One region of the Klebsiella sp. Sb-30 genome, then DNA from elsewhere that is predicted to be linked to it. Evidence: predicted binding sites of a transcription regulator. Region 1 holds the regulator's gene; each other region holds the start of a gene.
What was found. Region 1 encodes Fur, which represses iron uptake genes when iron is present. Its sites were predicted from a motif close to ATAATAATGAGAACNACTATCAA; they were not measured.
Positions count from the first base shown of each region.

Region 2: a site for Fur is predicted at 1,365-1,387, ahead of bfd (bacterioferritin-associated ferredoxin). Genes of this name have one in related genera too.
Region 3: a site for Fur is predicted at 1,285-1,307, ahead of AC236I_RS09470 (TonB-dependent siderophore receptor). Genes of this name have one in related genera too.
Region 4: a site for Fur is predicted at 1,883-1,905, ahead of AC236I_RS15320 (TonB-dependent siderophore receptor). Genes of this name have one in related genera too.

Region 1 is NZ_CM172749.1:3,735,614-3,738,810, reverse strand. It holds gene chiP (chitoporin ChiP) at 1-596, shown strand, start outside; gene AC236I_RS17490 (ChiQ/YbfN family lipoprotein) at 644-976, shown strand; gene fur (ferric iron uptake transcriptional regulator) at 1,308-1,760, opposite strand; gene fldA (flavodoxin FldA) at 2,053-2,583, opposite strand; gene ybfE (LexA regulated protein) at 2,733-3,026, opposite strand; gene ybfF (esterase) at 3,160-3,197, opposite strand, start outside.
Region 2 is NZ_CM172749.1:453,761-456,957, reverse strand. It holds gene AC236I_RS02085 (prepilin peptidase) at 134-601, shown strand; gene bfr (bacterioferritin) at 585-1,061, opposite strand; gene bfd (bacterioferritin-associated ferredoxin) at 1,135-1,329, opposite strand; gene tuf (elongation factor Tu) at 1,509-2,693, opposite strand; gene fusA (elongation factor G) at 2,764-3,197, opposite strand, start outside.
Region 3 is NZ_CM172749.1:2,026,929-2,030,125, forward strand. It holds gene AC236I_RS09470 (TonB-dependent siderophore receptor) at 1-1,205, opposite strand, end outside; gene AC236I_RS09475 (MOSC domain-containing protein) at 1,470-2,114, opposite strand; gene AC236I_RS09480 (TonB-dependent receptor plug domain-containing protein) at 2,154-3,197, opposite strand, start outside.
Region 4 is NZ_CM172749.1:3,269,028-3,272,224, reverse strand. It holds gene AC236I_RS15320 (TonB-dependent siderophore receptor) at 1-1,767, opposite strand, end outside; gene AC236I_RS15315 (TetR/AcrR family transcriptional regulator) at 2,012-2,647, opposite strand; gene bhsA (multiple stress resistance protein BhsA) at 2,896-3,153, shown strand.

The DNA of each region.
Region 1 (3,197 bases):
AGTTCTATGGTACGCGCGACAAAGTCAGTAACGGCGGCACGAACGATATCTACGACGGTACTGCCTGGCTGCAGGCGCTGACCTTTGGCTACAAGGTTGCTGATGTCCTCGACCTGCGTCTGGAAGGCACCTGGGTGAAAGCTGAAGGCCAGCAGGGCTACTTCCTGCAGCGTATGACCCCAACCTATGCCTCTTCCAACGGTCGTCTTGATGTATGGTGGGATAACCGTTCTGACTTCAACGCCAACGGTGAAAAAGCGGTGTTCTTCGGCGCGATGTATGACATGAAAAACTGGAATATGCCGGGCTGGGCGTTTGGCGCCTCTTACGTCTACGCATGGGATGCCAAACCGGGCAGAATGTCCACGCCGGACGCCTATTACAATCCGGACAAACGGCTGGAAGAGTCCGCGTATAGCCTCGATGCCATGTACACCGTACAGGACGGCCGGGCAAAAGGAACGCTGTTTAAACTGCACTTTACCCAATACGACAACCACTCCGACATCCCGAGCTGGAGCGGTGGCTATGGCAATATCTTCCAGGATGAGCGTGACGTGAAGTTCATGGTTATTGCTCCGTTCACTATTTTCTGATGCCGCGGCGGCAGGCGTAAACCTGCCGCAAACCTGAGAGGTCAATTATGAAGAAGCTATTGCTCATCGCGGTTATGGCATCGGGCCTGGTAGCCTGTACGCAGTCCCCCGCGCCAAAAGAAGATACGAAACTAAAAGATGCTTACAGCGCCTGTATCAATACGGCGGAAGGGAATCCGGATAAGGTTCAGGCCTGCCAGAGCGTTCTCGACGTGCTGAAAGAAGATAAACAGCATCAGGCGTTTGCCAACCAGGAAAGCGTGCGCGTTCTGGATTACCAACAGTGTATTCAGGCGACCCGTACCGGCAATGACCAGGCGGTGAAAGCGCGTTGCGATCGTATCTGGAAAGAGATTCGCAGCAACAACACCAGGCCCTGATCGCGGGCGCCAGATCCTGTCAGTAAAAACGCCTGATGTTAACCATCAGGCGTTTTTCATGGCGCGCAATCCTGTGGCGATGTTCAGGCACTGATTGCCGTGGCTGCCCGGGGCTACTCATTCCCCACCAATCTTGATACCGACCCACCATTAGGTGGAATGGTACCGAAAACCCAACAGGCTCTGGTACGAGAAGCGCTGGCAAACCGCTGGGATGAGGAACCGTTTACCCGTGCTCTCGACGAGCATACCGCGCGCAGAAAAGGGTAGGCGTTTGCACATAAAAAAGCCAACCGTCAGGTTGGCTTTTTGTGGTCCACGCGGTGGGAAATTACTTTTCCAGCGCGTCGTGTGCATGTTCATCTTCGCGGCAGTCGCCTTCCGCACAGTGACCGTAAAGGTACAGACTGTGGTTGGTCAGACGGATGCCGTGGCGGTGGGCGATTTCACGCTGACGCGCTTCGATAGACTCATCGCTGAATTCGATCACTTTGCCACAATCGAGGCAAATAAGATGATCGTGATGGTGCTGCTGGGTCAGTTCGAAAACAGATTTACCGCCTTCGAAGTTGTGGCGAGTCACAATGCCAGCATCATCAAACTGGTTCAGCACGCGATAAACAGTAGCGAGACCAATCTCTTCACCCATGTCGATCAGGCGCTTGTATAAATCTTCCGCACTGACGTGATGGTTATCCGGTTCCTGCAGGACTTCCAGGATTTTTAATCGTGGAAGTGTGACTTTCAGGCCAGCCTTCTTTAATGCGGTATTGTTGTCAGTCATGCGGAATCTGTCCTGTTGCTAAACGATCTACTTCCATCAGCGGAAGTAATACAGAGAATCACCCGATGCAATGCGTCTCATTATAGAACTGCCATCGTTAAATGAAAACTGCAAGTATCGGGCCTTGTATGCTGTCAAAAACGAGGTCCCAGCTACAAACTACGTCACCTGACCTCGTTAAATCAGAGGACATTGTACAGATATGTGATTAAAAGTTAAAAACTTGTAGCTATTAGTTTGATTGCTTCTATCTATTAATGCGGCGAAACTTAACGGTAACGCCGCACAATCATCAGGCGTTTTTGATTTCTTCGAGGTGCAGCTCTTCAGAGACCTGCTTAACCCACTGAGTCACGCGTTCGTTGGTCAGTTCCGGCTGGCGGTCTTCATCGATAGCCAGGCCGACGAAGTGATCGTCATCCGCCAGGCCTTTAGAGGCTTCAAAATGATAGCCCGCGGTCGGCCAGTGGCCAACGATGGTGGCGCCGCGCGGTTCAATGATGTCGCGGATGGTGCCCAGCGCGTCACAGAAGTATTCCGCGTAGTCTTCCTGATCGCCGCAGCCAAACAGCGCAACCAGTTTACCGTTAAAGTCGACCTCTTCCAGCGTCGGGAAAAAGTCATCCCAGTCGCACTGAGCTTCACCGTAGTACCAGGTCGGAATGCCGAGCAGCAGGATGTCGTAGGCTTCCAGATCTTCTTTGCTGCTCTTGGCAATGTCGTGAACATCAGCAACATCTTTACCAAGCTGCTTCTGAATCATTTTTGCAATATTCTCGGTGTTGCCCGTGTCGCTGCCAAAAAAGATGCCGATGATTGCCATGAGTAAAATAACCTCTTGAAACTTAATGATGTGGTAGTGGCGTAATGCCCGCAGATAACGGCAATCATAGCAGAACAGGGGAGGGCGCGGAAACAGCAATCACGCCCGACTGCACACTCTGCTACATGAAAGTGTTTTTTTGAGGATTTTCAGGCTTTATCCCGGCTGTGCAGGGTTGCCAGCTGGTTCATCAGCATCTCTTCGATCAAATCGCTGCGGTTCATATTGCGAGCTTCCGCCAGCTCGTTGAGCGCATCAACCGCTTCAGCGTTGAGTTTTAACTCCACACGCTTCAGGCCGCGAACTTTGTCGCGTTTGAGCTGATTGCGTTTATTTATGCGCAGTTGTTCATCGCGCGAAAGCGGATTGGTCTTTGGTCTACCCGGGCGACGCTCGGTTGCGAACAAATCTAATGTCGTACGGTCCGTTTGTTCTTTTGCCATGATTCAGAGTGACTTCGGGGAAACAAGTTGCCGGGCTATAGCCGACACAGATAGCGCGCCATAATACATCAGGCGAACCGCTGCGCCAACGACCGCGGGCATTCTGCAGCGCGGTCGGGCAGTTTTTAGCCAGTTAAGCCTGCAAAGCGGTCAGATAGCGACGAATGGCGC
Region 2 (3,197 bases), 2.1 Mb from region 1:
GCGGGCATAGAAAGTAGTGAAAACTGAGTTAATACCGCGGATGGCGCCTCGCGATAATGAATACGGGCCTTTGCTATCCCTCTCTTTTTCGACCAGACTCCGCGCATATCCCCATCGCCAGGGAACCTTATCGATGATGCCCCTCTTATTACTTCTCTATAGCGGTCTGTCGCTCGCCCTCTGCTGGTACGATCTGCGCTACGGCCTGCTTCCCGATCGCCTGACCTGCCCCCTGCTCTGGAGCGGGCTGTTCTATTATCTTTACTACGCTCCGCTACAGCTGGAGTATGCCGTTGGCGGCGCCATCGGCGGCTATCTGGCTTTCACGTGCCTCTATTGGCTCTATCGGGGGGTTCGCGGTTATGAAGGGCTTGGCTATGGCGATGTCAAATTTCTGGCCGCACTTGGCGCGTGGCACGGTTGGCAAATGCTGCCGCTGCTGGTTTTTATGGCGACGGTCTTCGCCGGTGGAGTCATGCTGCTATTGATGATTCTCGGGAAAGTACAGCGCTCATTGAACAACCCGCTGCCTTTTGGCCCTTTTTTGGCTGCAGCGGGTTTTTGGTGCGGGTGGCAAACGCTAGTCAGTCAGCCACTTTGATTTGTGACTGGAGATAGTTTTGCAGTCCTAATTTACCAATCAGATCCAGCTCCGTTTCCAGCCAGTCAATATGGCCTTCTTCGTCTGTCAGGATTTCAATAAGCATGTCGCGACTGACATAGTCATGGACGCTGTCGGCATAAGCGATCGCCTCACGTAGATCTTTTGCGCCTTCGAGTTCCAGTCGTAAATCAGATTGCAGCATCTCTTCGACATCTTCACCGATGCCCAGCTTGCCAAGATCCTGCAGATTGGGGATACCTTCAAGGAATAGAATGCGCTCGATGTACTTATCGGCGTGTTTCATTTCATCGATGGATTCATGATATTCAACATCATTGAGGCGCATCAGGCCCCAGTTCTTGAACATTCTGGCGTGAAGAAAGTACTGATTTATTGCGACAAGCTCATTTCCCAACAATTTATTGAGATAACTTATGATTTTGACATCACCTTTCATTATATAGTCCCTCCGCTTCCACTTATTGAAGCGTAGTTCGGGCTATAAAGATGTCAAAGAAAAGCCTGAGCTCTTAAGCGCTCTCCTGGTATTCCGGCATGCGGGTTAATTCATCTTCCATAATCTCACGGGCGGCACGGACACATTTACCGCATTGATTTCCAACAGGAATGAATTTGCGCAATTGCTGAAAAGACTGTGGATGAAATTGACGAACGGCCTGACGAATTTTTTTATCGTTTACACCATTACACAAACAAACGTACATACCGACTCCCGTTCAATTTATGCTCAAAAGTGTAAATGAGAATAGTTATAATTACAATAGTGCGTTGATTAAATACTCAAAGAGATGTTCTTTTTTCATACAAACATGATTTTGCTCGACGCCAGATGACGAGCAGCAAAAAGGGCGCCGAAGCGCCCTTTTTCATTCAGAACTAATAATTAGCCCAGAACTTTAGCTACAACGCCCGCGCCAACGGTACGGCCGCCTTCACGGATTGCGAAACGCAGACCGTCGTCCATCGCGATCGGGTGAATCAGGGTAACAACCATTTTGATGTTGTCGCCCGGCATGACCATCTCTACGCCTTCCGGCAGTTCGATGGTGCCAGTCACGTCAGTTGTACGGAAGTAGAACTGCGGACGGTAGCCTTTGAAGAACGGAGTATGACGGCCGCCTTCGTCTTTGGACAGAATGTACACTTCAGATTCGAACTTGGTGTGCGGCTTGATAGAGCCCGGCTTAGCCAGTACCTGACCACGTTCGATTTCTTCACGTTTGATACCACGCAGCAGAACACCAACGTTCTCACCAGCACGGCCTTCGTCCAGCAGTTTGCGGAACATTTCAACGCCAGTACAGGTAGACTTCGCAGTCTCTTTGATACCAACGATTTCAACTTCTTCGCCCACTTTGATGATACCGCGCTCTACACGACCGGTAACAACGGTACCACGACCGGAGATGGAGAATACGTCTTCGATCGGCAGCAGGAACGGCTTGTCAATCGCACGCTCTGGTTCCGGGATGTAAGAATCCAGGTAGCCAGCCAGTTCGATGATTTTCGCTTCCCAGTCTGCTTCGCCTTCCAGCGCTTTCAGAGCGGAACCACGAACGATCGGCGTGTCGTCGCCCGGGAAGTCGTACTGAGACAGCAGCTCACGGACTTCCATTTCAACCAGTTCCAGCAGCTCTTCGTCATCAACCATGTCGCATTTGTTCAGGAACACGATGATGTACGGAACGCCTACCTGACGACCCAGCAGGATGTGCTCACGAGTCTGCGGCATCGGGCCGTCAGTCGCAGCAACAACCAGGATCGCGCCATCCATCTGAGCAGCACCGGTGATCATGTTTTTAACATAGTCGGCGTGGCCCGGGCAGTCTACGTGTGCGTAGTGGCGAGTCGGGGTGTCATATTCAACGTGAGAAGTGTTGATGGTGATACCACGAGCTTTTTCTTCCGGCGCGTTATCGATCTGGTCGAATGCACGAGCAGAACCACCGTAGGTTTTAGCCAGAACGGTAGTGATTGCAGCGGTCAGAGTAGTTTTACCATGGTCAACGTGGCCGATAGTACCGACGTTGACGTGCGGTTTTGTACGTTCAAATTTTTCTTTAGACACGGCTATATTCCTTACTATAGCGCTCTCCCCTTCAGGAGAGAGCACGGGATTTTGGTTTTAACCCTACGGCTTATTTACCACGGGCTTCAATTACGGCCTGAGCAACGTTGTTCGGCGCGTCATCATACTTCAGGAACTCCATGGAGTAAGAAGCACGACCTTTGGTCAGAGAACGCAGCTGAGTTGCATATCCGAACATTTCAGACAGCGGAACTTCAGCGTGAATCACAACGCCAGTAACGTTGGATTCTTGACCACGCAGCATACCACGACGACGGCTAAGGTCACCGATGACGTCACCAGTGTTCTCTTCCGGAGTTTCTACTTCAACCTTCATGATCGGCTCAAGCAGAACTGGTTTCGCTTTCTTAAAGCCATCTTTGAAGGCAATAGAAGCGGCCAGTTTAAACGCCAGTTCAGAGGAGTCAACGTCATGGTAAGAACCGAAGTGCAGACGCACGCCGAGATCAACTACCGGGTAACCTGCCAGCGGACCAGCTTTCA
Region 3 (3,197 bases), 1.7 Mb from region 1:
CCGCTGAACGGATCGAGAGGCGACGCGCTACCGGCGCCGGTCCACAGATCGTTGCGGAAACGGTGATATTCCCCGCCGAGGATCAGCGTATGGGCCAGTTCGCCGGTGGTGAAATCGGCGCGCAGGCGGTTGTCGGTTGACCAGGCATCCAGCGAGCCGCGCGAGCCGCTGTAACCGCGCGCCAGACTATCGCTGTCATCAATCCAGCCGACCTGATACACCTGATCCAGCGATACGTTGGTGTGGGTATAGCTTCCGGCGGAGTAGGCGGACCAGACGTCATCGAACTGATGAGTGAACTCGTAGCTGTAGATCTGCTCGCGGCGCTGATACCCGTCTGACGGATCGCCTTCGTTGGTGCTGGTGGAGAGCTTACGTCCGTTGTGAGCATAGCGGGTGCCGTCCAGCGGCAGCGAGCCGTGATAGCCGCCCGACGGATCTTTTTGCAGGTAGGCGCGCAGCAGCAGCGAGGTGTCGGTATCCGGCTGCCAGAGCAGGGAAGGTGAAATGGCGTAGCGCTCTTCGCGGGTATTATCGTACTGGGTATCGCTGGTGCGCGTCATGCCGATAATCCGGTAAGCCCATTGATCGTTGAGGGCATCGGTATAATCGAAGGCGGCCCCTTTGGTGTTCTGCGTCCCGCCGCTGAGGCGGAAATGGCCTTCCGAGGTAAACTGCGGGCGTTTCGAGGTCAGATTCACCACCCCGCCCGGCACGCTCTGACCGTACAGCGCCGAAGAGGGGCCCCGGATGACGTCAACCCGTTCAACAAACCAGGGATCGATTTGCAGGACGTTGTGGCTGCCGCCGTCGCTCATCAAGCGCATGCCGTCGAGAAACAGGTTATCAACATCACCGCCGTGGTAGCCGCGTAGCGATACCGTATCAAAGCGGGTCGCGCCGCCGCCGAAGCTGGAGTAAACCCCCGGGGTGTATTCCAGCGCCTGGCTGATGGTATTGGCTCCCTGATCATTCATCTGTTGACGGGTGACGACGGAGACCGATTGCGCGGTGGTAATCAACGGCTGATCGGTTTTCGTCGCGCCAGCGGAGGTTTTGGCACTATAGCCCTGCGTTGGCGAGATGGCTGAGTCGATGGGTTGTGCGGTGACGATAACCGTCTCTTCCGCCAGGCTGGCAAACGGGAAGACGGTGGCCAGCGCGTACAGCAGCGCCGGGCGTTTGAAAATGACGCGAGCGGTCATGACATAATCCTGAGTTGACGTAGCCTGGTACTCCTGTACGCCACCACGCATAAAAAACGAAAGTGTCATCTCTCGTAAAAAAGTAATGCGAATTATTATCGTTCTGTTTTTGATTATCAAGGCAGGATTGGTAAATATGAAAATGAAAACCCATGAAAAACATAATGTTTATTTGACAGGACGGTGATAAACAGCGGATTAAGCGGCGATGGAAACCTGAACTGGCTACCTGATTTGGTAGCCAGTGGTTGAGGGGGGAGGGGATCAGCGGCGACTGTCTAAGCGCATCATGGCAATGGCTCTCCAGGGGGTGGCAAGGAACGGCATCGCAGAAAGAGCCTGCAGCTCCTCTTCCGTCCCTCCATCACTGAAGATAATCGCCTGCACCCGGCTGAGTGGCCAGTCTACGGCAGGGCGGTCGAGCAGTCGGAATGTATCGCCGCAGCGGGCTTCGCCAGGCGCTATCACCCGATAAAACCAGCCGTTGCGCGACTGTTGATGCATCAGTTCTGGAGCATCAGGATCCTGCAAACGGGTTGCCATCGTTTGACAGGCAACGCGCCCCCAGGAGACCTGTACTTCGGCAGCGCCAAGACGAAAGACATCGCCCGGACATACGTTAGCTTCCGTCATGCCATAAGTGGACAAATTTTCCCCAAACAGGCCGGCGCAGAGGCGCTGCCCGGCCTGCGCGGGATATCGCTCACGCCAGAAATCGTAATGTTCCCGGGCATAATGCATGAGCGCGCAATCGGGATCCTGAAAATGTTCCCGGATGCCGTTCTCGGCTTCCAGTCCATGCGTATTGAAATACACGCTGCCGCTTAACGGCACTTTGTGCACTGACCCGTCCGTCCGACGTTGATTGCCGAGGATTGTATGCAGTATCACTTTAAAATCTACGATCATAAGGATCTCCTTCATTTTTCCACCGAGTGGAGAAATGAATCAGAATTTGTATTCCACGCCGGCCCAGAAATTACGACCTTCTTCGATAAAACCTTCGCTGTAGTAATAGCGCGTATCGAAGAGGTTATTGACCGATGCATTGACGCTAAAGCCGTGGCCTATTGCGTAATCGGCGCGCAGGTGGGTGATGGCAAACCCTGGCGCTTTTTGCGAACCATTGCTGTTGCTGTAGCTAGAGGAGCGCGCTTCTTCAGAGAGGGTGAGCTGCAGCGGCGCAATCGGTTTTAGTGTCAACCAGGCGCTGAGCGTCTGGTTTGGCAGGTCGGTGACTTTGCCCGCCTCTTGCCTTTTGCTATCGGCATGAATCAGGCCATAGCTCAGACCGACATCGAGCATTTCAAACGGCGACCCTTTGATCCCAAGATCCAGACCGGTATAGTCGACCCGGCCGCTGTTCTGGTTCTGGACCGTATCAGCATCGATATTAATCGACAAAATGGCGTCACTGACGCGGTTATAGTACGTGCTTATCTCATAGGCCCAACTGTCGGTGATATGGCCATTCCAGGTCAGGTCGATGCTGCGGGCCCGCTCTGGTTTCAGGTAAGGATTCACAAGGGCAATCTGGTCTTTCGCGGGTTTTGAGGTCGTGTAGCGCTCTTTGAGCGTCGGGAAACGGGTACGGTCGGACCAGGACAGGGCCAGCGTATCTTCGTTGGCGAAATGATAGCGGGCCATCGTTTCCCAGTTGAATGCGTTCTGCCTGTTTTCGTCGTAGCGGGTCACGCTGCCGTTCTTCTCGTGTTTCATTCCTTCGAGACTGTTGCGCCAGTCATAACTCATACCGGCGACGATATCGAGATTATCTGCGGCTTCCCATTGATATTCACTGGCGAGAGACCAGGTCCGATCTTGATAGCGATCGTAAGGGCCGTCGGTGCTGCTTTTTTCTCTGTGGACATCATCTTTCCAGTTCACGCCGAAAGAGAGCTGGTCGCGATGACGTACGTCTGCTGAAAGCTGTAAACCTGCGCCAGTGCTGTAATCGCTATAGTGGCTATAGTTGCCGTTTTTGCTGTGCAG
Region 4 (3,197 bases), 470 kb from region 1:
GAAGTAATCGACGGCCCCTTCCACACCGTAAATACGCCGCTTGTCGGATTGTACGTCGATCGTCATATCGGTACGGTTAACAACAATGGTTTTGTCCGAGGTGGAGTAGTATGCCGCCAGCTGGGTACGCAGATTATCGCCGGTGTAACGCCAGCCCAGTTCGTAGGAGTTGACTTTGATCCCCTGCAGCGGCGAATCACCCACGTTGACACTCGACAGCAGGGGATAGTTGCCGTTGACCGCCGCGCCGTATTTGCCGATACCATAGTATTTACCCGGGTCCGGCAGCTCGACGCCCTGCGAGAAGTTAAACCAGGTCTGCTGGCGGTCGGTGAGGTGGGCGACAATACCGGCGTTAAACAGGAAGTTATCATAATCCGTTTTACCACCCGGGATGGCATCGGCCGAGTTCACCTTGCCGCTGGCGACATCCTGCTGCTGGGCGTAGCCGACAAAATCATCAACCCGGTTTTCCGTCCACTGATAGCGCACGCCGCCGCTCAGGGTGAAAATATCATTCAGGTCATAACTACTCTGCAGGAACGGCGCCAGGTTTGTAATGCTATAGCCCGGATAACGTCCTGTTGTATAGATAGACTCGTTGTGCAGGCCGCCTGATGCCATCGAGGTGTTCAGATCGAAGAACATCTGGTTGGCATTAAAGGTCTCATGATCGGCATCCAGCCCCCAGGTCAGATCCCAGCCGTCGAGCGGTTGGCTGTTGAGGGTAATCTTCGCACCGTACTGATCGGTATCCTGTTTAGATGAGGAGAAGCTGTTGACCTGACCTTTGGTGAGCGTCGGGAAGGGGTAAAAGGTCAGCGACTCGTCGCGATAATAGATCTGGCTGACCAGATTCTGGCCGTAGAAATCGGCATCGGAGTATTGCAGGCTAATCAGATGCCGTTCGGTGCCAGGAACGCGGTCGGAATTGAGTCCGTCGGTGGTATAGGCTTTACCCTCGCCGGTGACGGCCGACATGTTTTTGCCGAGATACAGGCCGTAATCATCGCCCTGGCTTTTATAGTATTGCGTTACCAGCTGCAGCTGACGGTTATCGTCAATGTTGATGGTGCCGGTGCCCATGACATCCAGACGATCCGAGTGCTGCAGGCCGGTCTGCGTATTATCGAGGACCAGCGCATCGTTATTGCCATCATACCAGCCGCCAAAACGCTGATAAGCCACCGATAACCGGCCGGAGGCATGGTCGGTGCCGCCGCTGACCGCCGCCGCTACGCGTTCGTCGTGATCGTTGCTGTTGGCAAACCCGCTTTTGCCACCTAATTCCAGATCCACCTGGCGTTCCTGCTGCCCTTTTTTGGTCACGATATTGATCAGGCCGCCGGTACTGCCGCCGCCATACAGCGAAGTGGCGCCGGAGATGACTTCAATATGCTCAATGTTGAACGGGTCGATGGCGTCGAGCTGACGGCTGTCGGTACGGGAAGAGTTGAGGCGAACGCCGTCGATCAGCACCACGATGGCCCGCCCACGCATGTTCATTCCGTAGTTGGTTCGTCCCTGGCTGCTGACATCAATGCCGGGAATCAACTGGGCCAGGACGTCTTTGAACTCCTTTCCACCCTGAACCTGTTGTTCTATCTCCTGACCTTCGATAACCCACGTGGTTTGCGCCATTTCGGCGACGGTGCGGTGAGTTCGGTTGGCGCTAACGATAATGTTTTCTTCATCCGCCTGCGCGACAAAGGCGGGCAGGGCGGTGGCCAGCAGCAGTGGGTTAAGCACCCAGAGACGCTTGTTCATACGCATTCCTTTTATGAGTTAACGGCATTCATATTGTTTTTAGTGTTCGATGCGGGCGCATCGGATGTTACAGATGGAAATAAGCAGAAAAACTTAAGAGCGGATTTTGCACGTAGTGATTATTGTTATCAATATCATTTACAACAAAATTGACACCTAACAGCGTGAAAACATGAGTAAAATTGGGGTTAATCAGGAAAGAAGGGTGAAAACCCGGTGGCGATCGTCACCGGGGAAGCGCAGATTAGTGCTGGAGGATTTGCGGCCACAGCCGCAGAGTGGTATCGGCGATTTGCATCAGTCTGGTGAAATCAGCCCCTTCGCGTGCGCTGATGGACATCCCTTGCAACACGCAGTTTAAGAACTGCGCCAGCTGTCGCACATCGCCGTTTTCCGGCAGCTCGCCGCGCAGCTGACGCTGCTGGAAGAACTGGGTCAGCGTTTGTTCCTGCATCGCGTGCCGCGACTTAATGGTATTGGCGATCGCGGTAGATGATGCCGCCAGCGCCGCGGAAGTATTGATCATAAAGCAGCCTGCCGGCGTGTCTTTGCTGGTAAAGCAGGTGGCAATGGCGGTGAAATAGTCCCGCAGCGCCTGATCGACTGATTTTTCTTCGGCAAACAACAGCGCTTCATGTCTGGCGGCAAAACGTGAAATATAGCGATCCAGAACCGCGCGAAATAACCCTTCCTTGTTGACGAACTCAGCGTACAGCGTCGGTGCTTTTGCCCCGGTCGCCTCCACCAGATCGGCAAGAGAAGTTGCCTCGTAGCCGTGCTGCCAGAAAAGTGCCATAGCCTTATCCAGCGCCGCTTCCTTGTCGAACACTTTAGGTCGGCCACGGCTTTTTTTTGTGCAACTTTGAACGTCAGTTGTCATGATGCCGCTGTACCTATGTTGGTTTGTTGAAGGGGCATTATAAAAACAAACGTTACAACCTTCCAGCGCTGAACCCGCAAAAATAAATAATTCATATATGTATGAATTTTAAGTTGTTTATAAATAAATAAACGATCGTTATAAAAATTCATTGACGTGTGATATAGGTCACATTATTATTTACCTATCGATCGTTAGTTAATTCTTGCGACCCTACTAAAAAAATCATCTGCATAGGTATAATAATCATGAAAAACATCAAAACGCTGACGCTGGCCGCCGTGCTAAGCTCTCTTTCTTTCGCCAGCTTCGCGGCTGTTGAGGTGCAATCCACACCTGCCGGCCAACACAAAATAGGTACTGTTTCTGCCTCCGCCGGGACAAACCTGGGCTCGCTGGAAGACCAGCTGGCGCAGAAAGCGGAAGAAATGGGCGCAACCTCTTTCCGTATCACCTCAGTCACGGGTCCAAACACCCTGCATGGCACTGCGGTTATCTACAAATAAGTTTCGTTTTACCCCTGTCATGCCACTGACAAAACGCGACCCCT